Regions from separate parts of the Paenibacillus sepulcri genome, predicted to be linked through region 3. Evidence: riboswitches for the same ligand, from Rfam matches in the RefSeq annotation. Region 3 holds a riboswitch; each other region holds the start of a gene.
What was found. A riboswitch is a leader RNA that binds a small molecule or an ion and turns the genes downstream of it on or off. The one in region 3 is predicted to bind cyclic di-AMP.
Positions count from the first base shown of each region.

Region 1: another riboswitch for cyclic di-AMP. It lies ahead of ACFOLF_RS16995 (C40 family peptidase); the one in region 3 lies ahead of ACFOLF_RS24280 (hypothetical protein).
Region 2: another riboswitch for cyclic di-AMP. It lies ahead of ACFOLF_RS10120 (3D domain-containing protein); the one in region 3 lies ahead of ACFOLF_RS24280 (hypothetical protein).
Region 4: another riboswitch for cyclic di-AMP. It lies ahead of ACFOLF_RS11900 (APC family permease); the one in region 3 lies ahead of ACFOLF_RS24280 (hypothetical protein).

Region 1 is NZ_JBHRUP010000001.1:3,855,830-3,863,711, reverse strand. Features, by position in the region: gene ACFOLF_RS17000 (DEAD/DEAH box helicase) at 1-1,307, opposite strand, end outside; gene ACFOLF_RS16995 (C40 family peptidase) at 1,611-2,111, opposite strand; cyclic di-AMP (ydaO/yuaA leader) riboswitch at 2,117-2,270, opposite strand; gene ACFOLF_RS16990 (hypothetical protein) at 2,668-3,483, opposite strand; gene ACFOLF_RS16985 (M1 family metallopeptidase) at 3,549-5,555, opposite strand; gene ACFOLF_RS16980 (YwhD family protein) at 5,865-6,410, shown strand; gene ACFOLF_RS16975 (S-layer homology domain-containing protein) at 6,665-6,787, shown strand; gene ACFOLF_RS16970 (general stress protein) at 6,994-7,506, shown strand.
Region 2 is NZ_JBHRUP010000001.1:2,287,860-2,295,741, forward strand. Features, by position in the region: gene ACFOLF_RS10105 (SGNH/GDSL hydrolase family protein) at 175-840, opposite strand; gene ACFOLF_RS10110 (acetylxylan esterase) at 859-1,821, opposite strand; gene ACFOLF_RS10115 (polysaccharide deacetylase family protein) at 2,073-3,002, shown strand; gene ACFOLF_RS10120 (3D domain-containing protein) at 3,061-3,732, opposite strand; cyclic di-AMP (ydaO/yuaA leader) riboswitch at 3,847-4,085, opposite strand; gene ACFOLF_RS10125 (PAS domain S-box protein) at 4,166-5,620, opposite strand; gene ACFOLF_RS10130 (TetR/AcrR family transcriptional regulator) at 5,751-6,374, opposite strand; gene ACFOLF_RS10135 (CAP domain-containing protein) at 6,601-7,401, opposite strand; gene ACFOLF_RS10140 (ABC transporter permease) at 7,670-7,882, opposite strand, start outside.
Region 3 is NZ_JBHRUP010000001.1:5,529,881-5,537,762, reverse strand. Features, by position in the region: gene ACFOLF_RS24305 (histidine kinase) at 1-843, opposite strand, end outside; gene kdpC (potassium-transporting ATPase subunit KdpC) at 964-1,578, opposite strand; gene kdpB (potassium-transporting ATPase subunit KdpB) at 1,626-3,659, opposite strand; gene kdpA (potassium-transporting ATPase subunit KdpA) at 3,681-5,360, opposite strand; gene kdpF (K(+)-transporting ATPase subunit F) at 5,401-5,478, opposite strand; gene ACFOLF_RS24280 (hypothetical protein) at 5,599-6,009, opposite strand; cyclic di-AMP (ydaO/yuaA leader) riboswitch at 6,126-6,310, opposite strand; cyclic di-AMP (ydaO/yuaA leader) riboswitch at 6,403-6,600, opposite strand; cyclic di-AMP (ydaO/yuaA leader) riboswitch at 6,999-7,163, shown strand; gene ACFOLF_RS24275 (hypothetical protein) at 7,171-7,599, shown strand; partial or broken gene ACFOLF_RS24270 (YitT family protein) at 7,711-7,882, shown strand, end outside.
Region 4 is NZ_JBHRUP010000001.1:2,655,923-2,663,804, reverse strand. Features, by position in the region: gene ACFOLF_RS11910 (MFS transporter) at 1-498, shown strand, start outside; gene ACFOLF_RS11905 (polysaccharide deacetylase family protein) at 522-1,442, shown strand; cyclic di-AMP (ydaO/yuaA leader) riboswitch at 1,653-1,813, shown strand; gene ACFOLF_RS11900 (APC family permease) at 1,949-3,766, shown strand; gene ACFOLF_RS11895 (hypothetical protein) at 3,830-4,393, opposite strand; gene ACFOLF_RS11890 (hypothetical protein) at 4,519-4,674, shown strand; gene ACFOLF_RS11885 (M50 family metallopeptidase) at 4,925-5,575, opposite strand; gene ACFOLF_RS11880 (alpha/beta hydrolase family protein) at 5,855-6,709, shown strand; gene pepT (peptidase T) at 6,850-7,882, opposite strand, start outside.

The sequences.
Region 1 (7,882 bases), 1.7 Mb from region 3:
ATCTGAATGACCAGCTCGACATGTCCGACATCGATGCCAAGCTCCAGGGACGAGGTGGCCACAAGGCAGCGCAGCTCGCCTGCCTTGAGCATGCCCTCGATCGTTAGCCTGCGCTCGCGCGCAAGGCTGCCGTGATGGGCGCGCGCCATCTCGTAGCCGGCGTGCTCGTTGAGCCGGAGCACAAGCCGCTCGCACAGCCGGCGGCTGTTGACGAAGATCAGCACAGACCGGGCGTCGTTCATTAACTGGAACACCCGGTCAACGATCGGCAGCCAGACGGCTTCGCGGGTCTTGGCCGGCTTGCTGAGATCGGGCATCGTAACCCGAAACTCAATGGACTTTGACATTCGGCTCAGGACGATCGTAACAGGCCGCTGACTGTAGCCAAGCGGGTGCGGGCGCTGCCCGGTCTCTGCACCTGCTCCGGCAGCGGGCGGCGGGGAGCCGCTATTTTGCACGGAATCCGGTAATGCAGGGTAGAGAGAACGTCCGTCCGTCATGCGCCCGGAGCTCGTATCCGCTTCCTGCGGGCTGACGGCTTCCTCCCGTCCGCCGGCCGCCCCAGGAGCGTCCACGGCTGGATGACCGGCCGCCGCATCGGCCCGCTGCTCCCAGCCTCCGAGGAAGCGGGCAACGCGTTCAAGCGGCTTTTGTGTCGCCGAGACTCCGATGCGCTGCACCGGCTTCGGGCATAACGCACTGAGCCGCTCCAGCGACAGGGATAAATGAGCTCCCCGCTTGTCTCCGGCCAGCCCGTGGATTTCATCCACAATGACCGTTTCCACCGTCTGCAGCATGCCGCGTCCTTTCTCGGAGGTAAGCAGGAGGTAGAACGATTCAGGGGTGGTAACCAGCACATCCGGCGGATTGCGCACCATTCTGGCGCGCTCGCTTGAGGACGTATCCCCGGTCCGCACGGCTGAGCGTACTCCCGGCCATGCGAGGGTCTCCGCTCTTTGATGCTCTTCATGGAAACGTTCAATAGCTTCCATAAAGCCGATGATATGGTACTGAATATCGTTATTAAGCGCCTTCAAGGGCGTAATATAAAGTGTGCGCACGCCTGGCTTCCAGCTGCTGCCCGGGGCCGTGGCGGCGATTTTGCCTACTGCGATTCCGTTCAGGCAGGGCAGCAGCGCCGCAAGTGTTTTACCGGAGCCGGTCGGTGCTGCGATGAGCGTATGATGATTGTCCATAATTGAAGCCCACGCGTCCAGCTGAATATCGGTCGGCTCGCCGAAGGCCTGCCGGAACCACCCCGCAAGAGTCGGATGAAACACCTGCAGCGCAGGGGAAAGCTCTGTCATCACCTAACAGCTCCTTTCATTCATACATCAAGGTTGGGATTGTGGTTATATTATACCCATTTTCCCTCTGATTGCGAGATTCGCCGGCACCCTCCGCACAACGCCCGGGTCTATCGGGTCCATTTTGACGGCATCCAGCATGCGCTGGACTGTTTGAATACCGGAACATACGGGGTATATATAAGAGCCGCTTCTTATTTCATACACCCAAATGAAAAAGCAAAAACCGCAGCAGCTTGTCCAATCGGACAAGCGTCTGCGGCTATGCATCAGCATTCGTTAGCGAATGCTCATTGACACTGATCAACCAGCGTCTTCGCTGTCAACCAATTCATCAGAAGGTTCGTCAGCGTATTTCTCGAATGTCTCAGGGCTCATTACGCGGCGGGCAGTAACATAGCGTTTAACGTAGTAAGAGTCACTGAGGCTGCTAATGGTAACGCCCTTGCTGGAGGAGGAATGAGCAAATTTGCCGTCTCCAACATAAATGCCGACGTGCGAAATGCCGCGACCATTCGTATTAAAGAATACGAGATCACCAGCAATCAAGTCGTCCTTGACTACTTTCTTGCCCAGCTTGGACTGAGCGGAGGATGAATGCGAGATCGAGACGCCGAGTTTGTCAAACACGTACATCGTAAATCCGGAGCAGTCAAATCCTTTGGTAGTCGTCCCTGCCGTGCGGTAAGGAGTGCCGATCACATCACTGATAACGCCGTCCATTTTGGAGTCTGCTAGTGCGCTCCCAACTTGGAATAAGAGTACCAATGCTAGACCGATGAGTAGTGCAGAAACTTTTTTCAAAAAATGTGACCCCTTCCGGTTGCCTGCGAGGTTAGCTGTGGGGTTCGGTTGAAGGCTCCCTATGATACCCTCTGACATTCGTTGCAGCAAATGTCGGGATCAATTCACCCAAGATGGTTCCCCCGCTTCTCATCCAAGAGAATTCGGCAATTTTTTCATGCTGGCATACTAATTCTGTTTTTTTAGCGAATCTCCTTCCAAATTCACAATTTGTTCACAAATTAGAATTATTAGAGTGAAACTTTTTGACAACTCGTCTCGTTATCTTATTGCAAAAAATGCGAAAGGGCCTTCCGGCATCTGCATGAGCCTTTTTTTTGTGGTCTAAACTTGAGTCTTAAGTCCATGCGGCAGTTGAACGCTTCCGATTTCACCCGCATTATCGACAATATCTGACTGCGCCTGTTTCTCTAATTCGCCTTTCAGATGTCATATTTTCAAAACAAAGAGGGACCAACCGCATCAAAACGGCTGATCCCTCTTTGATATTTTTAAGTTCTCACCGGCAACTGAACCGACTTCTGCCTGCTGCCTGTTTCGCTAGTAAGAGCGGTGGTCAGGTCTGCTTGGAATGCCATACTTCATATTGCGAGGCTACCGTCCACACTTTCATAACCGTACGAACCAGATGATAGCTTTGATGCAAAATGAGTGCAATCAACCCGGCCCAGAGCATGGAGGCCGAGGCCATGGTCAGACTGAGCGCCATTCCAATGGCCCACATTAGCAGCGAGATGCCGGCCAGCGGAATAAGATGCCGCACCCCGCCCCAGAATGAGCGAAGCGCGCCGTTTCCGGACACAACGCCGAACTGCATGGCGAGGAAGAGCAGGTGGAGCAGCGCCGCCCACACCAGCCAACCGCCGGCCCAGGGCCCGATCTTGTTGGCGATGTCCGCCAGACTGCCGCTGCTGAGCAGGGCATCAAGCGCTTTGGGCAGCAGCCATACGCCCGGAGCCAGCGTCAAGGCCGTTTCGATGCCGTATAGCAGTGCAATCGGCTTCCACGCCGTACGGATTCCTTTGATAAATCTTGTGCCGTTCTCATCCTGGGCATGATGCAGGGAATGGAACAGGCCGGCGTTCAGGAACGGGGTCAGGAGCATGCGCCCGAGCAGCAGACTTGCGAAGAGCCAGATATAGGGACGAATGAGATCGGTCTTGAGCAGCTGGAACTGCGCCTCCGTCAGGAAAAGCGCCACAGCTCCGTCCGAGGGTGCGCTGTCCGGGTAACGCTTCAGCAGCGGGACCATAATTCCTTCAACCGAACGGTAGAGGAAGAAGCCCCACAGCAGCTCATACAGGAACAACATAATAATGATGTAAAAATGCTTCATCGTCAGATGCCAGCCTTGCTTCACATGATGGTTCATGCAAGCCTTCACCTCCTTTTTTCTCCATTTGTTTGGCGGGTACCTGCCGGCTCCAGGTCGCCAGGCTACCAGGCAAGTGAAGTGAAGATCCCCTCCAGCAGCTTGGCAACGCCAATGCTCCAGCGCGTTTGTACCTTCTCCGGAAGCTCGGCTTTCATGAAATTGTTAATATGCTTGTTGTCGAGCACGTTCTCATTCTGTGGATCAATCGCTGCCCAAAGCAAAGGAGAGGAATGCACCAGCGTATATTGAATGTGCATCTGCGCCGCATCCCAAACCTTCGGCAGGGTCGTCCCGTCGGCAAACTGGAAAACAATCGGGACAGGTCCGTAGCTGCCACCATTCTTGCGGATCAGCACGGTTGACTCATATTTCACAGTGCCGTTTTCCTTCACAGGCTTGACCGCAATCGATTCAACCGAATAGTCGGACATCTGATTGCCGTAGACAAACTGGCTGAAATAATCGTTCCACTTGGTCTTGGTGACCTGCTCCACAACATGCTGGAAATCCGCCGTTGACGGATGCTTGAACTTGTATTTCTGGAAGTATGTCCGCATGATCTTGCTCATGATCTTCGGACCGACCTGTTTCTCGATGCCGAACAGGACAAGCTTGGCCCGCATGTACACATTTTCCGCATAATGATTATGGCTGTGGTAGGACCAGGAAAGCTGCTTCAGCGGTGCGGGATCGGTCATGTAGCTGGCTTCCACAGGAAGATTGGGAGCTACGCCGTATTCGCTCTCCATCACCTTGTCCTCGGAGTAGGAGGTGAAGCCTTCATCCAGCCAGGCTTCTTCGAATTCATTGGAGGCGACCATGCCGTACCAATATTGATGGCCGATCTCGTGAACGACGGTGCGCTCGAGATCGTAGCCGGGATTGTCCGTCTCGGCGGCGAACGAAGTGATCAAGGTCGGATATTCCATTCCTCCCGCTCCGTTGCCGCCTTTGGGAGGGACGACGATCGAGAGTGTGGAATAGGGATAAGCCCCGTACCACTGGGAATACTTGGCCAACGCTGATTTGGCGGCATGCATGTAGCGGTCCTTGAACTTGGCATGCAGCGGGTCGAGGTACAGCTTGATGCGGACACCGGGGACATTGTCGGTCGAGAACGGTTCTTCCGCATAGACAAAGTCGGGAGAGGCGCTCCAGCCGAAATCATGCACATCGTCCGCATAGAAGGAGAAGATTTTCCGGTTGTTGTCGGCTGCGGCAGGCTTCGTCTGGAATCCGGTTGCGGCAACCTTGTAGGAGGCGGGCACATTGATTTTTACGCTGTAAATGCCGAAGTCGCTGTAAAATTCAGAGTTGCCGTGGTACTGATGGGCATCCCAGCCTTCGGTCGTTCTCCCCCTGGTGCCTACCGTCTCATAGGCGGCAAGCTTCGGAAACCATTGGCCGGCCATAACGAAATCCCCCATGTAGCCCATCCGTGCAAAGACTTCCGGAAGCTTGACCTCGAAGGCCATTTTGAGGGTGACGCTTCTTCCGGGCGCTACCGGCTCGGGCAGGCGGAGCTTGGCCAATGTTTGGTCATTCGCATTGCCGTCATCGGGCTGCACATAATGAAGCCTTGGCAGAAGGCTGTCATTCTCGCTGGTGACCAGCGAATTGATCCGCATGTAGCCGAGGCTTGCTTCCGTGGCCTTGTCATTCCTGAGCTGGCCGCCGGATTCGCGCATGAACGTCGAGTCTTTGGACTGGAATGCGTTGGGGTACAGGTGAAAATACATCTCGGAAACCTGCTGTTTGCCCGGGTTTGTCCATGTGATCGTCTGCAGACCCTGCAGCGTATGCGTATCTTCCTGCAGCCGGACATCAATCTGGTATTCGACGACCCGCTTGCTGAGCGGCGCATCCGGCCCGGGCTGCACCACCGGGTCGGGTTCCGGCATATTGATGCGCGGCGGGGGTGTCTTGGGCGACGTATCTGTTTTGTCGGGGGCAAAAGCATACGTATATTGCGAAGCCCAGGCATCCCCGAATCCATACTGGGCACTCACGCCGAGCAGGACGGCAGCTATTGCAAGGAGCAGCAAACGTTTGGTGTGACGTGGCGTCATTGAACCATTCCCTCCCGTTGACAAGCATCTACAGCATGTATATGTTGGCTTTTCCCGGATTATTAGCTAAAATGGAATTAAAGTGTGGACAGGCGAAGAAGCCTTGTCGGACGCGGGATTTGGAATCATTGGCGAGCATGCGCGGCAATAAACGGGCGATGCTTTTAAAATATAAGAAAGTATAAGATTTCATCATACTTTGCTTATATTTCTGAGGGAAGAAACCTGGCTTAACCGTCAGAGGGCGGCGGCAGCCGTTTTTTCCTGGCGGCATATACGGGCTTGCAGAGAAGGAGAGTGGAACCACAGATGACCGAACAGGATCAAGGACAGGATAAGAACCCGGAACAGGCGGCGCCTGCGCCGGAGAAGAAAGAGAAGAGGCAGCTCTCGCTCAATGTGGTGAGCAACAAGGAGCATCGGGGTTTCGGGGCGGGAACGATCGACCTCAGCGCGGTGTCATGCGTCATTATCGATCAGGGCGAGGCTTATATTGATGTAGGCGCCATGCACGCCAAGAGCAAGGTGGAGAAGGGCATCAAGTTCAGCCCGGATAAAGAAACGGTACCGAACGGTCGTCTTTGCTGGATTGTGTGGGTAGCGGTTGACCGGAATGAGGACGGCTCTTATTATGCGGGTGCGACGGCCTGCCCGATGCTCGTGGATACGGAGGCGCGCCGCGGGTGGAAGATCCTCGCCCAGCACGTGAACAATCTGGACTATGCAATCAAGCGGCGCTTCGTGCTGAGCGAGCTTTCAGCCGAGGAGAAGGCTGCGCTGCGCAAATTGCTGATCGCCAACAACGAAGAGTGGTGGGACCGCTCGCCGGAAGAGCTGAAGCAGGGGCTGGCTTAATTGAAGCAGCAGCTGCAGGCGAGCGTCATCGCTTGGCTTTTATCCAACGCGTATCGCTCCGCCGCGCTCTGGGACTATGGAACGTGGAGAGCACATGCATGATCTGCTTTTCTTCTATTAATAGTTGGGTATAGTTACGAGGGGATACTTCTTTGAGGTATCCCTTTTTTTGTCATTTGTATATCTATTGTAGAAATATGTGTTAGGTGTAAAGGACTATTTATTTGTTGTATTTTGGAAGAATAGATTTTAATATGGAGAGAAGAAAATCGGCGGCCTATAATCTGGGTTTTATCAATGGCCAGGGAGAAAACAGATTTGCTCCCCAAAGCCCTGCAACCCGGGCAGAAGCGGCGCAGATGATTGCCAAACTTTAGTTTTTCTCAAGGATTGCAGATAATCGTTTTATCTTAAATATCGATCATGAACAATCGCGCACCTCCGCTTAGGCTTCCTGGAGGTGCGCGATTTTTTGGTTGTTAAAAAAGCGGCATTTGTTTGAAAACCTGCCACCCCGTGTAATTGGAAATAGAAAGGCTTTACCAGATTTAGGGTTGACTAATGAATAGGAGGCGTTATAGCCATGGATAAGAAAATTGTAGGCGTGTTCAGTACCCATGAAGAAGCGGTAAGAGCGATCGACGATTTGAAAAGCCAAGGATATTCCTCTGATGATATTTCAATCGTAGCCAAAAATAACGAGGTCATGGAGGAGATTTCTGAGGAGACGGCTACCAATGCGGAGACCGGATTTGCAGCGGGAGCCACTACGGGCGGCGTGGTCGGCGGCGTGACCGGACTCCTGGCGGGGCTGTTTCTGATTCCCATTCCGGGTATCGGCCCAATCCTCGCGGCTGGCCCAATTGCCGCAACATTGACGGGTCTGGCCGTTGGCGCGGGTGCAGGCGGAATCGTAGGGGGCCTGATTGGGCTGGGAATTCCGGAGGACGAGGCGAAGGAGTACAACGACTACGTGGACAGCGGGAAAATCCTCGTCATGGTCGATTCGGATGCGCAGCGGGACTTGCGCGCGTATGATACATTCCGTACTCATAACTCCTTAAATGCCCACAAGTACAACAATTACAGCCGTTAATCCCGGTTATGCTTATTATGTGAAAAAGCGGAATTCGCCGCTCTTCTGGCGGCTAAGTTCGTTTCTTCACCTGAATAAAAGCCATCTATTATGCCCTATTGCGGCAGGATAGATGGCATTTTTTATGCGGAAAATCACCACTTCATTAAAACGGTTTAATGATTATTTTCCCTTTATTTTACCCGTTAACCCCTCGTATAGAAGAAAAAACCACTATTTAAAGAGAAGTTTCAGGTCCTTTACATAAAATTCATCTCAAATTGAAACCCCACTAACAAAACCGGTTTAATCTTAAGCAGTCCGAAACGAAAGATTATTCTGCTTCATCGTTAAGAAAACATGTACAGCGTGAATGCTGCAGGGAAAGCGAGGCTGG
Region 2 (7,882 bases), 3.2 Mb from region 3:
TTATAATAACGCATTATACAGTTCGGTTTCATGCTCTATCGGGACAATATCATGTCTTATTCGGACTTTTTTCCTGCCAATATATCCCTGAAAAACAAAAAAGCCGCTTTAATCCGCATGGAGGCGGAAGCGGCTTTCGAATTTATCTTTACTGACAGGTTGAGTAGAATCGGTTCATACAAGCCCTTGATTATAGTCGAAGCCAATCCCCTGCAGGAATGATCTGGCCAGAACGGCATGTCCGGTCTGCGACGGATGGACCCGGTCCCAAGCAAGCGTAGCCGGATACAAATGCTCCAGCAGGCGGTTGAATGCCGCCTGGGTGTCGACATAAACCGCATCGTACTTCCCCGCAATCCGCTTCACTGCTTCACCGTAGCGATCCATCGTTTCACGCATCGCATCGGTTGGATTAGGTTCGATGTAGAACGGAGTCATAAGCGCTAATCCCTTCAGAACGGGTCTTGTTCGGGCAACCAGCTCTTCAAGGGTCTGCTCGTATTCCTCCAGATACACATGGGCCTCCGTCATTGCAGGCACGTCGAACTGCCGCCAGACATCATTGGTTCCGATCATGATCGACAGCCAATCCGGCTTGAGGTCAATGACATCGGTTTGCCAGCGGTCCTTCAGGTCCCTTACCGTATTTCCGCTTGTTCCGACATTGACAACCCGAATGCCCAGCTCCGGATATACAGCCGTCAGCAGTGCGTCAACCACGCCGACATATCCTCTGCCAATCGCATTGAACAACCCTTCCCCTACCGGTCTTGCCCGGTCGCAATCCGTGATGGAATCACCGATCATGACAAGCTTGTCCCGTTTCTCCAGCTTAAGCATAAAGGATTCCTGCCTCTCCTAGTAATTCCCCAAGAAATATTGAAAAATCTTGTCATGGTGTCCAGGCAGCCCTTCATGCCCGAAATCCGGATAAATTTCCAAACGCTTTGGCGCCGTTATCTTGTTGTAAGCGGCAAATTGAGTGGAAGGCGGACATATCGTATCCATCAGACCTGTTCCCATCAGTACCTCGCCTTTAATGCGTTCGGCCAAATACTGAATATCAATATAGCCCAGCTTGGTGAAAATTTCATCCTCCCGCTTATGCTGCGGGTCGAAATGACGGAAATAGGTGCGAAGCTCGGCATAGGCGTCCTTCGCCAGATCCATCTCCCATACGCGCCTGTAATCGCTCAGGAATGGATAGACCGGCGCCAGCTTGCGTATACGCGGCTCCAGCGAAGCGCAGGCAATGGTCAGACCGCCTCCCTGCGACCAGCCAGTTGCGAATACCTGCTCCGGGTCTACGTAGGGCATCTGCATGACAATGGAAGCCAGCTGCGCCGTGTCCAAGAAGATATGCCGGAACAGCAGGTTATCCGGCTGATCATCCAACCCGCGGATAATATGTCCGTGATGCGTATTGCCGGTCACACCGCCGACATCCTGTGAAAGTCCGCCCTGCCCCCTGCAGTCCATGGCAAATACCGAGAACCCCAGCGAGACATAACCGAGACGCTCATGCCAATCGCCTACATTCCCGGAATAACCGTGAAAATGCAAAACCGCCGGCCGGGGCGTGTCCGCCTGACGGGGACGGGCATATTTAACATGAATCCGGGCACCCCGCACACCTGTAAAATAAAGATCGAAGCATTCCGCAGCAGGTGTCTGGAAGGAGCTTGGAACAAGCTCGATCTGCGGTTCGGTCTGACGCATTTCATTAAGGGCCCTGTCCCAATAATCATCGAAATCGGCAGGCCGGGGATTTCTTCCTGAATACGCTTGCAATTCAGCAAGCGGCTTATCAATTGTAGGCATTTCTATAACTCCTTTGCTGTTGTGATTACTTTCCATGTTAGCGGTTTTATTCTTCATCTGTAAAGTTATTTTTGCAGAAAGCTGCCCCGGAACGGACCTTGCCGCCAACGCTGCAGGCAGCTTCGCTTCATGTCATCGACGGTTATCCGCTGCTTCGCATGCATGATCGGAAAACAGAGGGGCACAATGAATAAAGCGCAAGAAGGAATGGCTTGTCATTCATCAAAATCATCAAAATATGGAGGGTTTACATGCAGCGGAATAATCATGGCGTTCGCTCTATACGAAAAACAGTTCTTATCCTCCTCGCGGTCATGTTACTCTCCGGTTCATTTGATCCGGTGCAAAGACTTCATGCTGCTCCGCTTGATAAGCTCCCGGCTTCCTTACATATTCAACTTCAGAACGAGCCCGGCAGCCTGCCGCTTAGCATACCCGGCGTCAGCGAGCCTTCCTTCCAGAGCAGGGAGACAGGCCAGCAGAAGAAAAAGAAAATTTCGCGCCGTGACGCGACATCCTGGGTGGATCTGCAGCAGCGTTATCCCGGGACCTTCGTTATTGGCGGCCCGCGCAAGGAGAGGAAGGTTGCGCTTACCTTTGACGATGTGCCTGATCCCCGCTACACGTCCAAGGTGCTTGATATATTGGCCCGCCATAAAGTCAGGGCGACTTTTTTTGTAGTCGGATCGCGCGCCGCATCTTATCCGTCCATAGTCAGGCGCATTGGCAGGGAAGGACATGTAATCGGCAACCATTCCTATAATCATGCGGTATTCTCGCGTATTTCCCTGTTTGCCTTCCAGCAGCAGATCCGCAATACGGACGCCATATTGCGTCCGCTCGCCGGATATAGTCCCAGATTAATCAGACCGCCCTATGGGGAAGTACTGCCCGGGCAAATTGAATGGATGAAGCAAAACGGTTATATTGCCGTCAACTGGGATGTCGACTCCGTCGACTGGCGGGGCATCGACAGCAGTACGATATTGTTTAACATCAAGAAAACCCTGCAGCCGGGCTCCATTATTCTTCAGCATGCAGGCGGAGGCATCGGCCAGGATCTATCGGGAACATTAGAGGCGCTGCCCAAACTGATCAAGCTGCTCCGCAGCAAAGGCTATCAAATGGTTACGCTCCCTGAGCTGCTTGGAGAACCGGCTGCACGAAGCGTAAAGCCCTGAAACCGCCAAGCGGCGCCCCTGCAAGGGGGCGCCGCTCATGATCGATTATATTGAAGTATTATGATTTGCCCAGAACAAAAACCTTTACATATTGAAACCCGAACTTCTGGGCTTTTTCCTGCGATTGCGGTACGAAGATATCAATGCGATCCCCTTTGATCCCGCTCCCCATATCTGTCGCTACGGCCATCATGCCGCCAACAGGCAAACCGTCATGATCGTAACCGGTGATATACACCTTGCTTCCCATCGGAATACGGTTGGGATCAACTGCGATCGTACCCAGCTTGAGCGGGTTGCCGTAATAGTCAACCGGGCCCCAGCCGTTCTCGGATTCATCAGCTGTATAGGCGCTTGCTTTGGCTTGTACAACATCCGTATAGTTGTAGGCCAGCCCGTTGACTGCCACGGTATTTTTCGGCAGCGCTTTGGCCGTGGATTCCATTTTAATCGCCTTGACCGCCGCGGTTTTCGGAGCTGCTGCCGTTTTTTTCGCTGCCGATCCCGGCACTGTGATGGACAAGCCCGCATAAATATTGGACGGGTCCACGCCTGGATTGGCTTTCACCAGCTGATCGAGCTGCACACCGAATTGTTTGGACAACGTCCAGAAAGTATCATTGTCTTTTGCCTTGTATACCGCTGCAGCGTTTGCCGCCCCTGCATGGGCAAGAATTGCCAATCCAAGTACAGCTGCTGCTGCGCCTTTTTTCCATTTTGCATTTACCAAAACAAATGTCCTCCTTTTTATTTACGGGTTTATCGGCAGGTTCTGATACAGAACTGTCTCCAAACTCCGTCATCGCTCAAACAAGGCAGCCTCTCTCCCGATTGGTTAAGTATGCCTGTTTGTGCATGCGGCCTGCGAGGTTAGTTGTCGGATTCGGATTGAGGAGTTCAACCCTACGCCATAGCGGATATGCCCGCTCCAAAGCGATTCACCCCCAGCGGATTTTCACCCTGCCAATTCGACTGGCTCGGATAATATTCCGCGAGGCAGGAAACAGATTATGGCTTGCTGAAAGCATCTGTTTGCTGCCTCATAAAGATCCCCCGTACGATAAGTTTCGGCTCGCGTTAAAGGATACCATAATTCTATCCCCCAAATACACTGGTAAATAGGTCCAGCCGCGAACAATAACGGGCTGAACGCCATTCATTTATCACTCTGTCTCCCATTCAAAGGCAGGCAGCTCAACTGTGACGGTTGTGCCGCTGCTTTCCTCGCTTTCAAATTTCAGCGTGCCGCGGTGGGCTTCAATAATGCGCAAGCAAATCATGAGTCCAAGCCCGGTACCGGAGCTTTTGGTCGAGTAGAAGGGGCTGCCTAGACGCTCAAGCTTATCCTTGGGGATTCCCACCCCTTGATCTTGAATGCGGACGATGAGCATACCCGCGTCCCCCTCCTTCAGGGTAATGGATAAATCTCCTCCGCTTGGCATCGCCTCTATGGCATTTTTCATCAAATTGATAAATACCTGCTTGAGCTGATTCTCATCGCAATATACCGTCGGCATCTTCGCGGCAAAATCCTTTTTCATCTCGACATTGTTCATAATCGCCTGGGTTTCCAGCAGCGTTATCACATTCTCCAATATGGAGGCCAGATTATGCTGGCTAAACTGCTTGACCTGGGGCTTGGCCAGCGCCATAAATTCCTGCACGATCGTATTGATCCGGTCCAGCTCCGCAAGCATAATATTGAAATATTCATGATGGTCGCTTACCTTTGTTTTTAGAAACTGCGTAAAACCCTTTAAGGAGGTTAAAGGGTTTCGGATTTCGTGAGCGATTCCCGCCGCCATCTGACCTGCTACCGACAGCTTCTCTGATCGGATAATCGCTTCTTCCTCTCTTTTGCGCTCCGTCAAATCACGAAACACGCTTTGCACAACAAAGGGGCGTCCCTGAAAATTATGAATCCGGATGCCTGAAACCTCGACATCGATAATCCTTCCATCAAGGCTGACGATTTTGGATTTCATAAAGTCCAAAGGCTCATCCGAGGCCAGCAGCAAGCTCATGCGTTCGCTCGTCATTTGCCGGTAATCGGCGTAAATCAAATCCATATAGGTAACGGTAAATAATTCCTCAACCCTGGTGGCGCCAAAGAGGAGTAGGCCGGCATTATTCGTATATAAAATCGTTTCCCCGTCATGAACGACGATGGGTTCAGGCAAATATTTGATCAGGCGCTGATACCTGAGTTCATGCTCACGTAAAATTTCATCCGCTTTTATCGTACTGGTGACATCCGTCAGCGTACCAACCAGTGCGGGGCGGCCATCATACTCGACCAGTAATCCCTTGGCTTCATAGTAGAACAGACTTCCGTCCTTCCTGAGCCCTCTGAGCCAATTGCGGGCGCCCCTGCCTTCCCCTCTCAACCGGCGGCTGATCTTGTCTTTGAAAAAAGCCCGGTCTTCCTCGAAGACCAGTTCCTTGGGCTGCATACCGATAATTTCCTCACGGGAGTATCCGAACATCTCCGCCAGACACGGATTGACATACGAAATTTGATCTTCATGAAAAAGAAAGACGCCTATCCGCGACTGATCAACCAATTGATGCAGATGAGTGGAAATAAATGACTCGTATTGAGATTGTTGATCCTTCATAAAGCTCATCCCCCGACAGGTTCAAAAGAAGTATCCTTATCAATTCGCTAACATTTTATCATTTCCCTCCATGTCAAAGGACTTATTTACAAAGGCGTTTTAATGCCGGTCTCTTGTTTTTTCATCGATATTAGGCCTTCATACCTGCCACCAATGTTCTTATTCCTTGATTGTAAATGGGGAGCGTCCTCTCCAAAAGCGAATCGATGGATTCCAGACTGCCATTATAGGTGTGGACGAATCCCTGCATGTAATAAAATAAAATGCGCGCACGATTGAGCGCCGCTTCAGCGTCGGCAGCAGAACCCTCGTCATCCACCACATTGTCCAGCGCCTGAATCAGATGGCCGAATATACGGTTGCGGATCTGATTCACTTCGAGCTCGGGCTCCGGCTCATCCACCCTGCCGCTTCCCGATGTGATCAGAACATTGAAGAAGCTGCCGTTGCTCAGGCAAAACACAGCATATTCCTGGCAGGCGCCAATCAACTTGTCCAATGGGGCAGCCTCCGCGTCTCCCAGCCTCTCCAGCATCCGGCCTTCCATCTCCGCAAGCGGCGGCATAGCGATCTGCTGCAGCAGATCCTCTTTATTCTTGAAATACAAATAGATCGCGGTATGCGAGCAGCCTGCCTCCTTGGCTATCTCGCGCATCGTTACCGACGGATAGCCTTTCTCTGCAAATAGCCGTGCAGCGGAATGACGGATAGCCTGCTTCATTTCTTCAGTCAGCATTTTTCGTCTTGTCGTCATGACCTTGACACCCCTTGTTTCGTTGTTTGGAATTTTAAATAACCATCGGTTACATAATAACCGCCGGTTAATTTCGCGTCAAGCCGAACGAAGAGTTCAAAACGAAACTATGTGGTTTGTTGGTTCGCTCATAAGAGAAGTCCGAGGAAGCCATCATCCGGAGCTTGAATCCTGTATGCAACAAAAAAAGCGGCCAGCATTGGCCGCCTTTCCATCATAGGTTATTCTAGGAAGTAAATTCTTGCACCCATTCGCCATTGTAATAAGCAACGCCGATTTTTTTGTAATTCGCACCCAGGATGTTGGCTTTATGGCCTGCGCTGTTCATCCATGCAGTCATAACTTCCTGAGGTGTACGTTGGCCTTTGGCAATGTTTTCACCCGCATAGTTATAAGATACGCCAAATTGCTTCATCATATCAAACGGGGAACCATAGGTTGGTGAGTTGTGATCAAAATAATTGTTGTCATACATGTCTTTCGCTTTGGCAGTCGCCACTTTAGTCAGCAGAGCATCGGATTGCAGTGAAGACAAGCCTGCTTTGCTGCGCTCCTGGTTGACGAGCGTTACAACCTGGGAAGCAAATTCGCTTTGCGATACTGTTCCCGGATCTGTGGTTGAGCCGCCGTTTGCCGGTGCGCTGCCGCCAGTTGAAGGCGTGCCGCTGCCGCCAGTTGCCGGAGTTCCGCTGCCGCCGCCAGTTGAAGGCGTACCGCTGCCGCCATTAGCAGGAGCACCTGAACCATTCCCGTATCCGCCATTAACCGGAATTTTAATGATCATACCGGGGAAAATACTGTTGCCGTTACCCAGGGAAGGGTTGGATTGCAGCAGCTTGCCAAGATCGATACCATATTGCTGCGCAAGTTTCGAAAGTGTATCGTTAATGTTTATATTATACGTTTTTGTTGGGGCTGTATTTGCAGAAGCTGCACTGACCTGCTGCAAGCCTGCTCCCCCTCCAAGTACAATTACACTTGCTGCAAGAACACTTGCTATTCCCACTCGAATTGGTCTTATTTTCATGAATTTATTTCCTCCTCGTTGGTTTTGGGTTTTGCCGGTTTCTCCCGACGCCACTCATGTTAACATAGGAAAAATCGTTATTCATGCCTCAAAATTTGGCATCTGCCGCAAAAGTCTCTCATAATTCGCTCCCTGATGTAAGCGTATCCCTTGGGACGCCTGAATAAAGCATTTCCCGAATTTCTAATAATAAAAAAAGAAGAGACACATGATTATGCGTCTCTTCTCCCTGTTTTCCGCCGCTATTTGTCCCAAACCGATCATGCCCTTAATTAGCCGCAGAACGCAGAAAGCCGGGCAGACGGATAAAAGCGACTGCAAGACCGATTGCTCCAAACGTGAGCAAAATCAGTACAGCTCCAAATACATCGCCAATATGTGCGCCATGCGCAATAATGTCCACCAGCGAATGCTGCGCCCAATACTGCGGTGTAAAATAGCCAATGGTCTGGATCGAATCCGGCAGCATGTATGATGGCGT
Region 3 (7,882 bases):
AACAAACGTGACCACAACCAGGTCCCCGTTCAATCGCTTGGCTACCTGCTGTCCCCTGCGTACGTATAGCGACCCGTTCCAGTGATACTGAGCGGAGACAAGAATCCGTTCCGCCGCGCCGGAGGGACCAATAAGCCCCTGCTCCTCCCGATGCTTCTCCAGCGAATCGTTGACGCCCTCGGCCATCAGCCGGAGCGAAATCTCGCGGAGCACGCCGAGATTCCCGCGGCGGGACAAGGCGGGATGCGTACTGTCTCCCAATACCCCCTCGTCAATCCGCTTCAGTATCGTCTCCGGCGAAACATCGATCAGCCGGACTTCGTCCGCCAATTCAAGGGTATTCGAGGGCACAGTATCTTCGGCCTTGATGCCTGTCATCTTGAAGACAAATTCATCTTCACCGGCAAGCTCATACACATTAATCGTGGTAATAATGCTGATCCCGTGGTCCATCAGAAATTGAATATCCTCGAGCCGGCTCTTGAAGCGGGCGTCTTCACGGTTGCGGTGGGCAAGACCGTCGACGAGCAGAACCTCCGGATTCCGGGCAAGCAACACATCCAGCGGCAGGTCCTTCTGCTCCTTGCCAGCCCGCTGCCAATGGATGCTTGGCACGCGTTCCAGCTCCAGCGCCTGCTGGACGGTTTCCGACCGCTGCATCGTCGATACCGCACAAATGACCACATCGATCCCCTGCTGCTTCAGAAGCTTGCCTTCCCGAAGCATATGATAGGTTTTGCCGGATCCGCTGACCGCGCCGATAATGATCTTCAAGCGTCCCCGGTGCAGCCTGGAGATAGAATGCAGGATTTCTTCCGGTGTCTTGCGTCTGAACTGAGTCACGTTCCCTCCCCCTCCCGCAGCCAATCATCGATTTGCTTATATGCCTATTATGCCGTTGATTCTGCCGAAAAAGAAACCGCCCCGTCCGCGGAATGCCGTGCGGACAGGGTACGGTTACTCTTATTTCTTCAGCTCCGACAAAGCCAGATTGAGCTTCAGCACGTTGATCCGCTTGTCGCCGAATACGCCCAAGTCCCGGTTTTGCGTATGCTCATCGACCAATGCCTCCAGCTCCTGAGCGGAAATGCCGGTCAGCTTGCTGATTCTGGGAATCTGCACCAGGGCCGATTGCGGGGTAATATCCGGGTCGAGACCCGATCCCGAATTGGTCACCAGGGCAAGCGGCAGCTGCGCAAGCGGCACGTCAGGATTATCTTTTTGCCACTGCTCGATCGAAGCCTTCGTCCGCGCCAGCAGATCCGGATTGGATGGCGCATAGTTGTTGGTGCCGGAAGCCTCCGCTTTATATTCGATGCTGGATACGCGTCCCTGAAAATAGCTCAGATTCGTAAAGTTCTGCCCGATCAATTCGGAGCCGACTACATTACCGCCTTTATCCTTCAGCAGACTCCCGTTCGCCTGGGAGGGAAACAGCAGCTGCGCAAGTCCCGTGCTGACAAGCGGATAAGCGATTCCGCACAGTACGATGAACAGCACGCCGGCCCGCAGGGCAATCCCGAAAACCGATCCTCCGGACTGCTTGTCATTCCCGCTATCCGTAAGTGGTGTACTCATGGTACGATTCCTTCTTTCCATTTGAATTTATAGCCTTGCGCCGTTCGTCAGATCCATACATGAACGATCAAATCAATCAATTTAATACCGATAAACGGAGCAATTATTCCGCCCAATCCATAAATGAACAGGTTGCGGCTGAGCAGACGCGAAGCGCTCATCGGACGGTAAGCGACACCTTTCATGGCCAGCGGGATGAGCAGCGGGATGATGATCGCATTGAAGATCAAGGCCGACAATACCGCCGACAGCGGCGAACCCAGCCGCATCACGTTCAAAGCATCCATCTCCGGAATGGCCAGCATGAACATTGCTGGAATAATAGCGAAATATTTGGCAACGTCATTGGCAATACTGAACGTAGTCAATGCTCCGCGGGTCATCAGCAGCTGCTTCCCGATTGCCACCACTTCGATAATCTTCGAAGGGTCGGAGTCGAGATCGACCATATTTGCCGCTTCCTTGGCGGCTGTCGTGCCGCTGTTCATCGCAAGTCCGACATCCGCCTGCGCAAGTGCGGGAGCGTCATTCGTGCCGTCGCCTGTCATGGCAACCAGCTTGCCTTCGGCCTGCTCGCGGCGGATAACGGCAATCTTGTCTTCAGGCGTGCTCTCGGCGATGAAATCGTCGACGCCCGCTTCTCTGGCAATCGTAGCCGCCGTCAAAGGGTTATCCCCCGTACACATGATCGTCCTGATGCCCATTGCCCGAAGCTGGTCGAAGCGTTCCCGCATACCGGGCTTCACGGTATCCTTCAAATAAATCAATCCGAAGATCTCTTTGTCTACCGCTACGGCCAGCGGCGTACCGCCCTCGGAAGAGATCCGGTCCGCCTGCGTACCCAGATCCGCCGGAATAGCGCCTCCCTGGGCCAGCACCCATTTACGGATCGCGTCGACTGCGCCTTTGCGCACGATGCGGCCATCCTTCAGATCAATACCGCTCATCCGGGTTTCCGCTTTGAATTCCACAAAGCTTCCGCCTTCGCCAAGCGCGGCATCATACGTTTTGCCGTTCTTCTTCATCCATTCCAGTACGGAGCGCCCTTCCGGCGTTTCATCCTGTACAGAGGTGATCGCCGCCCAGGCAGCCGTCTCGTTCACATTCGCCTTGCCCACCGGGACGATTTCGCTGGCCATCCGGTTTCCGAAGGTGATCGTCCCTGTTTTATCCAAAATCATCGTATTGATGTCCCCTGCGGCTTCCACCGCCTTACCGGACATCGCCAGTACATTAAACTGCGTGACCCGGTCCATGCCGGCGATGCCGATCGCCGACAGCAGTCCCCCGATTGTCGTCGGTATGAGACAGACGAGCAAAGCGATGAGAACCGGAATTTCCAGATCGACATCCACGTAGGAAGCAATCGGTCCAAGCGTTACGACTACAATCAGAAAAATAAGCGTCAAGCTGATCAGCAGCGTATTCAAGGCAATTTCATTCGGCGTTTTCTGCCGCTTCGCCCCTTCGACGAGCGCGATCATCCGGTCGATGAACGTTTCGCCGGGATCGCTTGTGATCCGTGCCTTGATGCGGTCACTGACAACCCTTGTTCCGCCGGTGACGGAGTTGAAGTCGCCGCCGGCCTCCTTGATGACGGGTGCGGATTCGCCTGTAATCGCCGATTCATCGACAGATGCGAGACCCTCGATGACTTCGCCGTCACCGGGAATCATCTCCCCCTGCGAGACAATGACGACATCCCCTTTGCGAAGCTCGGTGGAAGGCACGACTTTGATGCCGCCGCCTACGACCTTGTTGGCCATAATTTCCTGCTTCGTTTTCTTGAGTGAATCAGCCTGCGCCTTGCCCCGGCCCTCAGCCAAAGCCTCTGCGAAGTTGGCGAACAGCACCGTGAACAGCAGGATTACAAACACGGTCAAATTGAAGCCGATGCGGTCCCTTGAGTCGAAATATCCCGGGAATATCGTCATCAGCAGCACGATGACGGTGCCGACTTCAACGACAAACATGACAGGATTCTTGATCATGGCTGCGGGATTCAGCTTGATTACGCTGGCTTTCAGCGCCTGGGCGACAAGATCGCCAGAAAACATGCTTTTTTTACGATTTCCATTCATTCTCGGCTCACCCCATTTCCTTTAACGAATTGTCAAATACTCGGCGATCGGGCCCATAACGATAACTGGCAGGAAGGTCAGCGCGCCAATCAGAATGACAGTCCCGATCAATAAGAATGTGAACAGCGCATTGTCCGTGCGGAACGTTCCGATCGTCTCCGGCACCCATTGCTTGCGGGTCAGCGACCCGGCAACGGCCAGCAGCGCAATCATCGAAATATACCTTCCGAAGAACATGACAAGGCCCGTGGTAATATTCCAGAACGGCGTATTATCTGCGAGTCCCTCAAATCCGGAGCCGTTGTTAGCCGCGGATGAGGTGTATTCATACAGCACCTGCGAGATGCCGTGGAAGCCAGGATTCGTAATGGCCCCTTTTCCAAGATCGGTCAGGAAGGCAATGGCCGTCGGTGCAAGAATGATAAACGGATGCGCCAGAATAGCGATCGCGATCAGCTTCATCTCCCGCGGTTCAATCTTCCTGCCGAGAAACTCCGGCGTTCGCCCGACCATCAGACCGCAGATGAATACGGCAAGAATGGCATACATCAGCATATTGACCAGCCCCACGCCTTTACCGCCGAATACGACGTTAAGCATCATCTCTGCAAGCGGTACAAGACCGCCTATCGGTGTGAGCGTATCGTGCATGTTATTGACCGATCCCGTTGTCGCCGCCGTCGTAACCGCTGTGAACAGGGACGACTGGGCAATCCCGAAGCGTACTTCTTTACCTTCCATGCTGCCCTGTGAAGCATCAATGCCAAGCCCGTTCATGACAGGGTTCCCGCTTTTCTCAGCCGAATAGACGACAGAGAGGAATACAAGGAACAGGATCATCATGGCCGAGAAAATAACCCAGCCCTGCTTGTGGCTTTTTGCGAATCTGCCGTACATGAAAGGCAGCGCCGCAGCCAGCACCCACATCGACAAAATCTCGATGACATTCGTAAGTGGTCTCGGGTTCTCGAACGGATGCGCCGAGTTGACGCCGAAGAACCCGCCTCCGTTGGTGCCCAGATGCTTGATCGATTCCAATGAAGCTACAGGTCCGATTGCGATCTGCTGGGTCGCGCCTTCCAGAGTGGTTACGGACAAGGTAGGATCAAGCGTCTGCGGCACCTGCAGGGCGACCAGCACCAGGGTGACGATGATCGCCAGCGGGAAAAAGACCCGTGTGTGCGCTTTGACGAAGTCCTCGAAGAAGTTACCTACCGTTTTTCCTTTGCTTGTGATTCCTCTCACGAATGCGACTGCAACCGAGAAGCCGGTCGCCGCCGACGTGAACATCATCATCATGATGACCGCCATTTGCGTGAAATACGACAGCCCGCTTTCACCGCTGTAATGCTGCAGGTTCGTATTGGTCATAAAGCTGATTATCGTATTCATAATGAGCGTGGGCTCCATATCGCCGATTCCGTTCGGATTTAGCGGCAGCCCGCTCTGCACCCGAAGCAGCACATAGCTGATGGCTACGAATATGAAGTTGATGGTAACGAAGCTGATGGCGTACTTCTTCCAGCTCATCCCCGCCCTGTTCTTCAGCCCCATGATCATATAAATCACTTTCTCCACCGGACCGAACACCTTGTCTGTGCGGTTAGGTTCGTTCGAGAATACATGATACAAATAATTCCCGAGCGGTTTGGCGATCAGCATCAGAACGCCGATCACAATAATAATTTGCAATATGTCCATAGCCGTTCCTCCTTGGGGCTTAATCGACTCTCAAGCTCATTTAAAATTTCTCGGGATGAAGCAGGGCATACACCAGGTAGATCAGCAACGCGCCTGTAAAAATCAATACCAGCGTCATAAGCGTTCTCCCTCCGTCTCGTCGATCGATTTGTCGCACCAGACCAAGAATCCGGCGATAACAAGGAAAGAGGCGATCAAAGTCAAAATCATCCATACATCCAACATAACAGCACTCCCTTTATGGTTGATCATTCAGGCGGCTGAGCAAGAACCCGACATCTCCGGATTGCGTGCGCACAATATAGGCAGCCCCGAGCTTTTTATAAATAACCTCGGGATGCCATACCGTCGTAATAACGGTAATCTCCTGGCAGGACCAGTTGGCCATGAGCTGCAGATACTGACAGCTGAGCGGCAGGCTCGACTCAAAAATATAAACGCGTCCGATCGAAAATTGGGGAGCCGCTCCCGCTTTGCTGCGGGTCGTGTTCACTCGTATAATTTCATTAACGCCCAGTTCCCGCAGCAGCTTTTCTTCCCTCCTATTATTCGTGAGGGCGACCACAGGCTGCTGTTTGTAGAGCAGCAGCCGTACGAATTTTCTCCCTGCCTCAGTCGATGCAGCCACCAATATGGGCCGTTGTTCCATACTTTTCTCCTCCAAATTCAGGGAAGAAGGCAACAAAAAAGAAGCCTTAGGAAAAGAGTAACCTTTACCTGCGGCTTCTTTGACCATGACAAACGTCCTGATCGCTCGCGATAAGTGTTGCCTCTCCCGGTACGCTTACGAGGTTAGCTGTCGGATTCGGGCATGAGAGTAGCCCTACGCCCGGCATTTTGGAATGCCGGATGATTCACCCCGTGACCGTCGCCTTCGTCCCGATGGACGAGGACGGTCGTTGGTTCCCCCGTTACTGCAGCTGCTGCGCAATATTCAGCGAATGAAACAAATTCAAGATTTATACAAAAATCTATACAACAAAAAACCGCAGAGGCACGTGACGCTCTGCGGTCGAATTTAATCGATCACTTCGTTCACCATTCCTCTCTCCACCTGCGCTTACGAGGTTAGCTGTCGGATTCGGGCGGTGAGAGTCGCCCTACGCTGCATGAGTTTCATGACACTCCTGCAACGATTCACCCCTGCGCTGTACGATCCGACTCTCACATCGGATACCAACAACGCCTCTATGGTTCCCCCGCTTTCCACCCGAAGGCGGAAACTCAGCGATCAAAAAAATGGATATATGCTGTTAAGCACGATATGAATCATACTCCCAGCCGTACGGCGTGTAAAGCATGTCCAGAACAGCTATGGGCACAAATAACGCCGCTGGACATATTTTCAAGCGCTTTCAGAGGATCAATGCTTCTTTATGCTCTGTATATCGCGGTATTTCGCCGTTTTTCTTTATCTCCGCTTAAAATGAAACCAGGCCCTTCGGGAGCTTATATGAAGATTGGGGCAGCGTATTAGCAACATGAAGAGGGAACGAGTAATTGCGCAAAATGACTGGTTTTAGCCGCTTATTTTCACTTTAAATGAAAAATATGGCGTTATGAAGTGTTTAACAGGCTGCGGATCATTTTACAGAAGAAAAGGAACGGAATATGATAAATGGCAAGCCTGTTACGGCTATCATTTATTCGCTGAGTGCTTCCAAAGGAAGCAGCGGGGGAACCATGTGAGCGTCTGACACTTCTGGCGTTCAAGGGGTGAATCCGGATGCCTGACGGCTCTGGCAGGGCGGCTCTCTCGTCCGAATCCGACAGCTAACCTCGTAAGCGAAAAAAGGGAGAGAATTTAAAGATGTCTGTTCAAACCGTTGACCCACTGCCCAAAGCTGACCCGCTGCCTGAACCGGAACTCCGCCTGCAGATCGTTCAAGTCAAAAGGATGGAGCTGTTTATTGTGGCCCTCAATGAAAACAAAATGACCCGTTATCAGGTCATCCTGTTTCTGACCACAAACGCCGGACAAGCATGGAGCGATATGGTGCTGGAAAATTGGCAAAAGCCCGCGGACTGGATTACATGGTCCAACCGTTTCCGAGACATCATGGATTCCAGGGAGCCTCATAATCTCGCTTGGTTATTGCAGCATTACCATGAAGATACCATTCAAAGTGTACTGGTCTCCTCAGCTCTGGAGCAGTTGAAAAGCAATCCCGGTCATAATCAGTCAGCGACAAAAACCGTATTGTTTGACCGTGCATCTTCTTATATTAGTTTGTTCTAGCATTCAAACCTCTTTTTATATTGTAGGGAAGCCCGGAGAGTTTCTGTGCTCTTCGGGCTTATTTTCTATGCCCTATAGTCAGAGGATTCTTCCGGAGGTACTAAGATCGTGATGATCAACAAACAGGTGTTTCCCCTCAGACAGCTTGCCGCTATTATGCTGGGCGCGGCTATTTTCGCATTCGGCCTGCATTATTTATCATTCCCAACAAGCTGATGGAGGGGGGCTTACCGGGATCTCCCTCCTGCTGCTGTATGCTTTTTCGCTGCCCCCTTCGGTCACT
Region 4 (7,882 bases), 2.9 Mb from region 3:
CTGTTGGCATCGATATTTGTATCGGTTATTCCCCTTGTGGTCGTCTGGTACTGGATCGTTAACAAGCTTGGTTCCCATAACGGCTGGAGGGTTTCTCTCGCTGTTTATGCCTTGTCCGTCATACCGCTGTGGTTCGGTCAGGGACTTGCCAGCGGGATTGTATTCGGGATTATTGTCGGCTTCGGACTGGCTGGGTATCTGGTTACTCCGCCTGTGCTGAACAGCCGCATCATCGATCTGGATACGGCCAGAACCGGCCAGCGCAGGGAAGGCGTGTATACGGCCGTCAGCGGATTCATCACCCGCTCCAGCGGTCTGATCTCGGCCTTGGCGTTCTGGACCATCGGCATGCTCTTTGGCTATGTAAGCGGCGACGAACCCGGACCGAATCCTGATTTGACCTTTCGCGTCCTGGTCTGTGTTGTCCCATTTTGTTTACTGAGCGTTTCCTTGATTCTCTCGTTTTTTCTGAAGCCATTTCCGAAAAGTCAGGATTGAATAAAGTATTGGAGGTGCGGCAGATGGAGAAATATTTAATTTTGAATGCGGATGATTTTGGGCAGAGCGAGGCCGCCAATCAAGCTATTATGTATTTGCTGGAGGAGCGGAAGGTATCATCGGCAACGATTATGCCGCCTGCTTCGGCCTTTGAGCAGGCGGCAGCGTGGTGCCGTAAGCAGAAGGCTGCGAATATCGGGCTGCATCTGACGCTAACAAGCGAGATTGCCGCTTTGCCCTGGAAAAGCCTGACCGGCGATCCGTCGCTGGAGGGCCCGGACGGGCGCATGCACGCCACCATCGAAGCTTTCGAGCGGCAGTCCGATCCGAAGGCGGTTGTACGGGAAATGCAGGCACAGTTCCAGGCGGTGAAGCAGGCGGGTCTGACGGTCTCCCATGCGGATAATCATATGGGAAGTCTCTATGGGCTGGCGACAGGCAGAAGCTATCTGCCGCAGGTGCTGTGGCAGTGCTCCCGGCGCGGCCTGCCATTCCGTCTGTTCCGCTGGATCGATCCCCGGGACAAGTTTCTGGCGTCCATTCCGGGGGCGGAGCAGGCACTGCGCAAGGTGGTCCATCTTGCGGATACGCTCGGCGTGCCGATACCGGATTATCTGCTGAGCCATACGTATGGCGTGGAAGAAGGGGAAACCTATGAGAGCTTCAAGCAAATGATGCTGGCAAAGCTCTACGATCTTCCCGAGGGAATCTGCGAGACTTATATTCATCCGGCAGCCGAGGACGAGCATATGAGCGCCCTTGTTCCATCCTGGGAGAAGCGGGTATGGGAATACAAGCTGATGCAGGGGGATGATTTCGCTTATGCGCTGAGGGATGCCAAGGTTGCCCTGGCGACTTACGATGATGTGCGCAAGTACAGAAAAAAGCCAAGGCTCAAATCCGCGGCTGTGCTGTTGAGATCGCTTATGACCAGACAAAAATAATGGGTAGGAAACATAATAGGTCATAAATGAAGATATCCTGCGAAAAAGGTTGATAGGAAGAGGATAGGATCTATGTAAGCGTTTATATCGCTATATAGGGTAATGAGCTAAAATATTCTCCAGTTTCCGTTGCTGTACAACAAATAAGTGAAGGAGTAATATTCAGTAAGTGAAGCAGCAAGTCGCGGAAAAGAGTTTCAATTTCATAGAAATCCTTAATCGCTGAGTTCTGAAACAGAAACGGGGGAACCATGGAGGCAGATGCAGTTGATCTGGTCTCAGGGGTGAATCACCTGGCGCAAGCCAAGGTGTAGGGCGACTCTCGCGCCCGAATCCGACAGCTAACCTCGTAAGCGTACGGAAGAGGAATTATCGTTGTTTTAACCATGTTCAATTATGGATAAAGCCGCGGAAAGCTCCTAACTTTCTGCGGCTTTTTTTATGCTTGAAATAAGGGATAGGATCATTTGCTTCACAACAAAATGCAGCTAAAAGGGGAAGTCACAGTGGTAGGCAGATTCAAACGGTTATTAATCGGACGTCCAATGAAAAGTGCGGAAATTGAAGGGGAAAGGCTGACCAAACTTAAAGCGCTTGCGGTATTGTCCTCGGATGCGCTCTCTTCAGTCGCTTACGGGACGGAGCAAATTCTGATCGTTCTGATGGCTGCGGGCTTCGCGGCGGTATGGTATTCCATCCCCATCTCGCTTGCCGTGCTGGGTCTTCTCCTGATTCTGATTTTGTCATACAGGCAAACGATCTTCGCTTATCCCGCCGGAGGCGGGGCTTATGTAGTAGCCAAGGACAATCTGGGCGTCCGCACCGGACTGCTGGCCGGAGGCTCGCTGCTTGTCGATTACATTCTTACTGTCGCCGTCAGCACATCCGCCGGGACTGATGCCATTACATCGGCTTTTCCGTCCTTGCATGATCATCGCGTACTGATTGCACTCATCATGATTTTGTTCTTGACCATTATCAGCCTGCGCGGAATTACGGAATCCGCGTCCGTGCTTGCCATGCCCGTTTATTTGTTTGTCTTCGCGATTTTCGCACTCATTATTTCGGGAATCATCAAGTATGCGCTCGGAGGCGTTGACGCGCATCCTCCGGAAATCGGCGCCGCAGTATCGAATATCAGTCTTTTCCTGCTTCTGAAGGCCTTCAGCTCCGGCTGTTCCGCGCTCACCGGCGTGGAGGCGGTGTCCAACGCCATACCGAACTTCAAGCAGCCAGCCAATCGCAATGCCGCCGCCACATTGATCATGATGGGCGCCATTCTGGGCGCTATGTTTGTGGGAATCAGCCTTCTCGCCTACTGGTACGGCATTACGCCGAATCCGAAGGAAACCGTAGTCTCCCAGATCGCCGATTCCACCTTCGGCAGAGGCGTGATTTATTATATCATCCAGGGAGTCACTGCCCTGATTCTGTTTCTGGCGGCCAATACAGCCTACTCGGCCTTCCCCCTTCTGGCGTTCATGCTGGCCAAAGATAAATATATGCCGAATGTGTTTATGGTGCGCGGCGACCGACTCGGCTTTTCCAATGGCATTATCATTCTGGGCATCTTGTCCGCTCTGCTCGTGGTGCTTTTCCATGGCGATACGGAGAGCCTCATTCCCCTGTATGCGGTAGGTGTCTTTATTCCCTTTACGTTATCCCAGCTGGGGATGATGGTGAGGTGGATTAAGCTGAAGCCAGCCAACTGGATCATAAAATTAGTCATCAATACAATTGGCATGCTCACCACTCTGGTCATTACGCTGATTTTTATCTTCACCAAGTTCGGCCATGTCTGGATGGTCTTTCTCTTCCTGCCTGTTGTGATCTGGATCTTTCTGAGCATCAACAAGCATTACCGCAATACGGCGGATCAATTGCGGATCAACATGGAAGCGGACAAACCGGTTATTAAAGGAAGCACCATCGTGGTTCCGGTAGCGGGCATAACGCGCGTTGTCATGCAGTCGCTGAGCTACGCCAAGTCGCTGACGGAGAATGTGGTCGCCGTTTATGTGGGATTTGATGATGAAGATATTGAACGGATGGAGAAAAAGTGGGAGGAATGGAATCCCGGCGTCCGTCTCATCGTGCTCCGGTCCAGCTATCGCAGCGTGATCAGGCCGCTCATGAAATTCATTGATACGGTCGAGTGGAAAAGCGCGGAAACCGATCATATTACCATTCTCATTCCCCAGTTCATAACCAAGCATTGGTGGCAGTATATTCTTCACAACCAGACAGGCTTGATGCTGCATGCTTATTTGTTCGCCCAGAAGGACGTAGTTATCACGACAGTCCCCTATCATCTGAATCGGTAAACTAACCTGCCATGCGCATTGTTTTGGAATATCGATGCAGCTGATAGAATAGCAGCTCAAGCATCAGGCGGTCTTCATCTCTTGCTTAGCAGTAGATTGGCGCTGGATATAGCGCTCCAGCTCGCCCTGAAATTCCAGCTGCAGAGCTGCTGAATTTTCCAGATCGCCGGGAGTGACCAGCGAGGCCGGCTTGTCGGCAATCGGAAGTCCGCTATGCTCGAACACCTTGGCGACAAACTGGGTGCAGAAGTAAGCATTCTCGCGCTGGAACTCCATATTCAGCATAACGCCGAACAGGCCGATCAGATTGTATTTGTAGTTTTCCTTGTTGGCTTCAATGGCTTGGATGTAGGCCTGCATCCGCTCATAAGCGGAGCGGCTGATCGTACAGCTGTAGACGGCGCAGACCGCTTTGCCGAACAGCTTGCCCTTCATATCCTCTTTGACGAATCCGCCGGATAGCGGATTAAGCGGCTGCTTGCGGCCAAAGCTGTATACATCCTTCAAGTCGGAGTCAAATGCGATGGAAGCGTGATTGCGGGGCGCCTTCGTGACGAATTTAATCATTCTTGTAAAAAGTGTTCCGGTGTCCGTCATCAGGACATAAATCGTTTTCTGATCATTCATAATCCATTTTCCCCCGTACCCTTATATGTTTCATTTCTGTTATCTTAAGAGTACGGGAGAACGCCGTATGACGAAACATGCTCGAGGTTGGTTTCTTACTGGACCTGCGGCGGGGATGTTAATATTTGGATATCCCGTTCGAGCGCTTATTGGAGGTTGAACCGGTTCAATTGTGGCAGCGGGTAAAGGGCTGCAGTTTGAGAACGGTATCCGTGTATGTTGATCATATTGATATTTTCGGCGACCGCAAAAACGAAACGCCTGCTTTCTGTGCTTTCTGATCATTTTTTTGGATGAAACCCGCCTCAGCCGCCCAATTGGCGGCCCTTTTCCGTTTTCCTAAACTTATTAATTGATCGCGTTTCATACAGCTTACATTTATTTAAGTTCAGAGGAGAAGCGCTGCCAAAAGGACGGCGAGCCGTTTCTTCTTGAAATATCAAAAGCATAAAATATGGCCGCTACTTTTCTGATATTTTTAAGGAATAAACGAACTTTGCCGCCAAAAGGACGGCGAGCCGTTTCTTCTTATCAAGCCGCCTTCTGTCCGAAGCCGCGCTTGAACAAAAGCCCTGTCGACCCTTTGGCGCAGAGCAGCGAGAAGGCCATGAACAGGAGCGCCCAAACGATTGTCGGGATAAATGTTACTCTGCCGAGGCTGGCTGCATCCCCGGCAGTTCCCCATGCCATAAAAGCGTTTGACAGAATGGTGAACGGGCTAATGATGGATTCCACCAGCACAATGAAGGCGATGAGCAAATAATAGCCATGCCGCAGCCATGCCGGGGCTATCGCGGCGATGACGAAAGTAGCGGCGGCAAAGACGGCGCACCACGCCATCCCGTAGCCATTGCGGACAAACAGCGCCAAGCCGATAACGGCAAGCCCCGCGGCAATGTTCAGACCGGTCCGCTCTTTGCGGCTGGCATACAGCCGAAATAAGAACAGGGCGAAAAGGGCGGAGCCCATATAGCCGGCAAGGGCGATTGGAATCGCCACCCACGTATCCGCATAGGAGGAGAAGGTAACGCCGCCGCCATTGGAGAACAAATGAATCGATCTCACCTTGCCTGACAGCACCAGCGTGACCAAAGCGTGAGACAGCTCGTGGACCAGCGTATCCACATTGCGGAAGTAAGCGGAGAACGGAATAAAGCGTGTAAGAAATATCGTAATAAGCATGAAGATTCCCATTTGCAGCCAGGCTTTAATAATAATCCCCCTCTTTCTTTGTATTGCGAGTATAGCCGTTACTGCGCGATATTTTTATACTAACCTGTACGTTTCTATTTCGCAAAAGGATTCCAATATCAAGTAATTCCGCTCAACCACAGCGCTGGATGCGAAAGCGGCAACCGGCATTATTTTGCCTGGAGGCATAATTTGGTAGATAATAGAGGGGCATAGGCTTTGATATGAGATTCTATTCAGCAGAATGACAGGAAGGGAGCCGGGGAGCTAATGGGTGATCTGAGCAAGCAGTCGTTTTCCTTTTCATTAGGTGAGAATTTATATTTGCGCGGCGATGTGAGAGTGATCGAGGATGGTCGGAGGAAGCCCGTCATCATTGCCGTTCATGGGTTCAAGGGGTTCAAGGATTGGGGCTTCTTCCCGTATCTGTGCGAACAATTCGCAGAGAGGGGATACGCGGTCATCTCCTTCAATTTCTCCTGCAACGGGGTAGGGGAGACGGATTTCGACGAACTGGACAAGTACCCGCTGAACACTTATTCCAGAGAGCAATCCGACCTGAAAGCGCTGCTCGACTATCTGATGAACGGCAAGCTGCCCTTCTCCCAGGACTGCGATCTTTCGCGGATCAGTCTGATTGGACACAGCAGAGGCGGAGGCAACAGCATTATTTATGCCGCGCAGGATCGACGGGTCGCGGCAGTTGTTACCTGGAACGGCGTTGCCAAGGCGGATTTGTTCGATGCGGCATTTCGATCAGAGGTTATGGAGCGGGGTATAGGCTATGTAATCAATGCGAGGACGAAGCAGGAGATGCCGGTCAGTGCTGATTTTTTTCACGATCTGGATGCCAACCGGGAGCGCTTTGATATTCCTTCAGTATTGGCTGGACTCCCGATTCCCGTACTGGTGCTGCAGGGAGATCAGGATGCGGCGCGGCTGCTCACTGGTTTCAGGAAGCTTCAGACAGCCGCGCCTAATCAGCACTATGCCACCGTTGCAGGCGGGACGCATACCTTCGGAGCAGTCCATCCGTTTGCCGGAACGACAGAGGAGCTGGAGCAGGCCATAGCCATAACCGATCATTTTCTTGCCCGGCATCTGCCGGGTGTACGGTCCGAATAATCGGCAGTGCCGCCTGTAAAATAAAGCCGTGAACCTTCAACACCAGTTGAAATTCACGGCTTTTATTTGTTGTCGGTACTGCCTGCGCGCTGCCGAAGAAGGTTCATATCGGTCAACGTTTGCTCCATAGTGGATTTTATTTACGCCTGCTGCTCGAACTTGCTGATAATCGAGGTAATCACCTGAACGGACTTCACCATATTGTCCACGGAGATGTACTCATACTTGCTGTGAAAATTTTCGCCGCCGGTAAAAATATTCGGTGTGGGCAGTCCCATGTAAGACAGCTGGGAACCGTCAGTCCCGCCGCGGATCGGTTTGATAATTGGTTCGATATCAAGTCCAAGCATAGACTGGCGGGCGATTTCCACGATCTCCATGACCGGCTCGATCTTGGTTCTCATATTGTAATACTGGTCCTTCAGAGTGAGGGCGATGCTGTCTTCGCCGTATATTTCGCGAAGCTCGCTCAGAATGTTGATCAGATTTGTTTTTCTGGCTTCGAACGCGGCGGAGTCGAAGTCGCGGATAATGTAATGAAGCTTCGTCTGCTCGACGCTGCCGCTGATGGAGATCAGGTGGTAGAAGCCTTCATAGCCTTCCGTGTATTCCGGCGCTTCCTCCTTCGGAAGCCGGCTTTGAACCGCCATGGCGATTTTGGCGGAGTTGACCATTTTTCCTTTGGCCGTCCCGGGATGAACATTGGTTCCTTTGCAAATAATGGTGGCTGCGGCGGCGTTGAAGCTTTCGTATTCCAGCTCGCCCAGCGGGCCACCATCCACCGTATAGGCATATTGGGCACCGAAGGCAGCCACATCGAACCGGTGCGGGCCTCTGCCGATCTCCTCATCGGGCGTGAAGGCTACCCGGACGCGTCCATGCTTGATCTCGGGATGCCCGATCAGATAGGCCATCGCCGTCATGATTTCGGTAATGCCCGCCTTGTTGTCCGCGCCAAGCAGCGTTGTTCCATCTGTTGTAATCAGGGTGTGTCCCTTATAAGTGCTGATTTCCGGAAAATCCCTGGTGGTCAGAATGACAGGACCGGCTTCATTCAGTACAATATCGCCGCCTTGATAGGATTCAATGACCTGAGGTTTGACATTCGTTCCCGTAAAATCCGTGGCTGTGTCCACGTGAGCCAGAAACCCGATGGTCGGCACCTGTTTATCG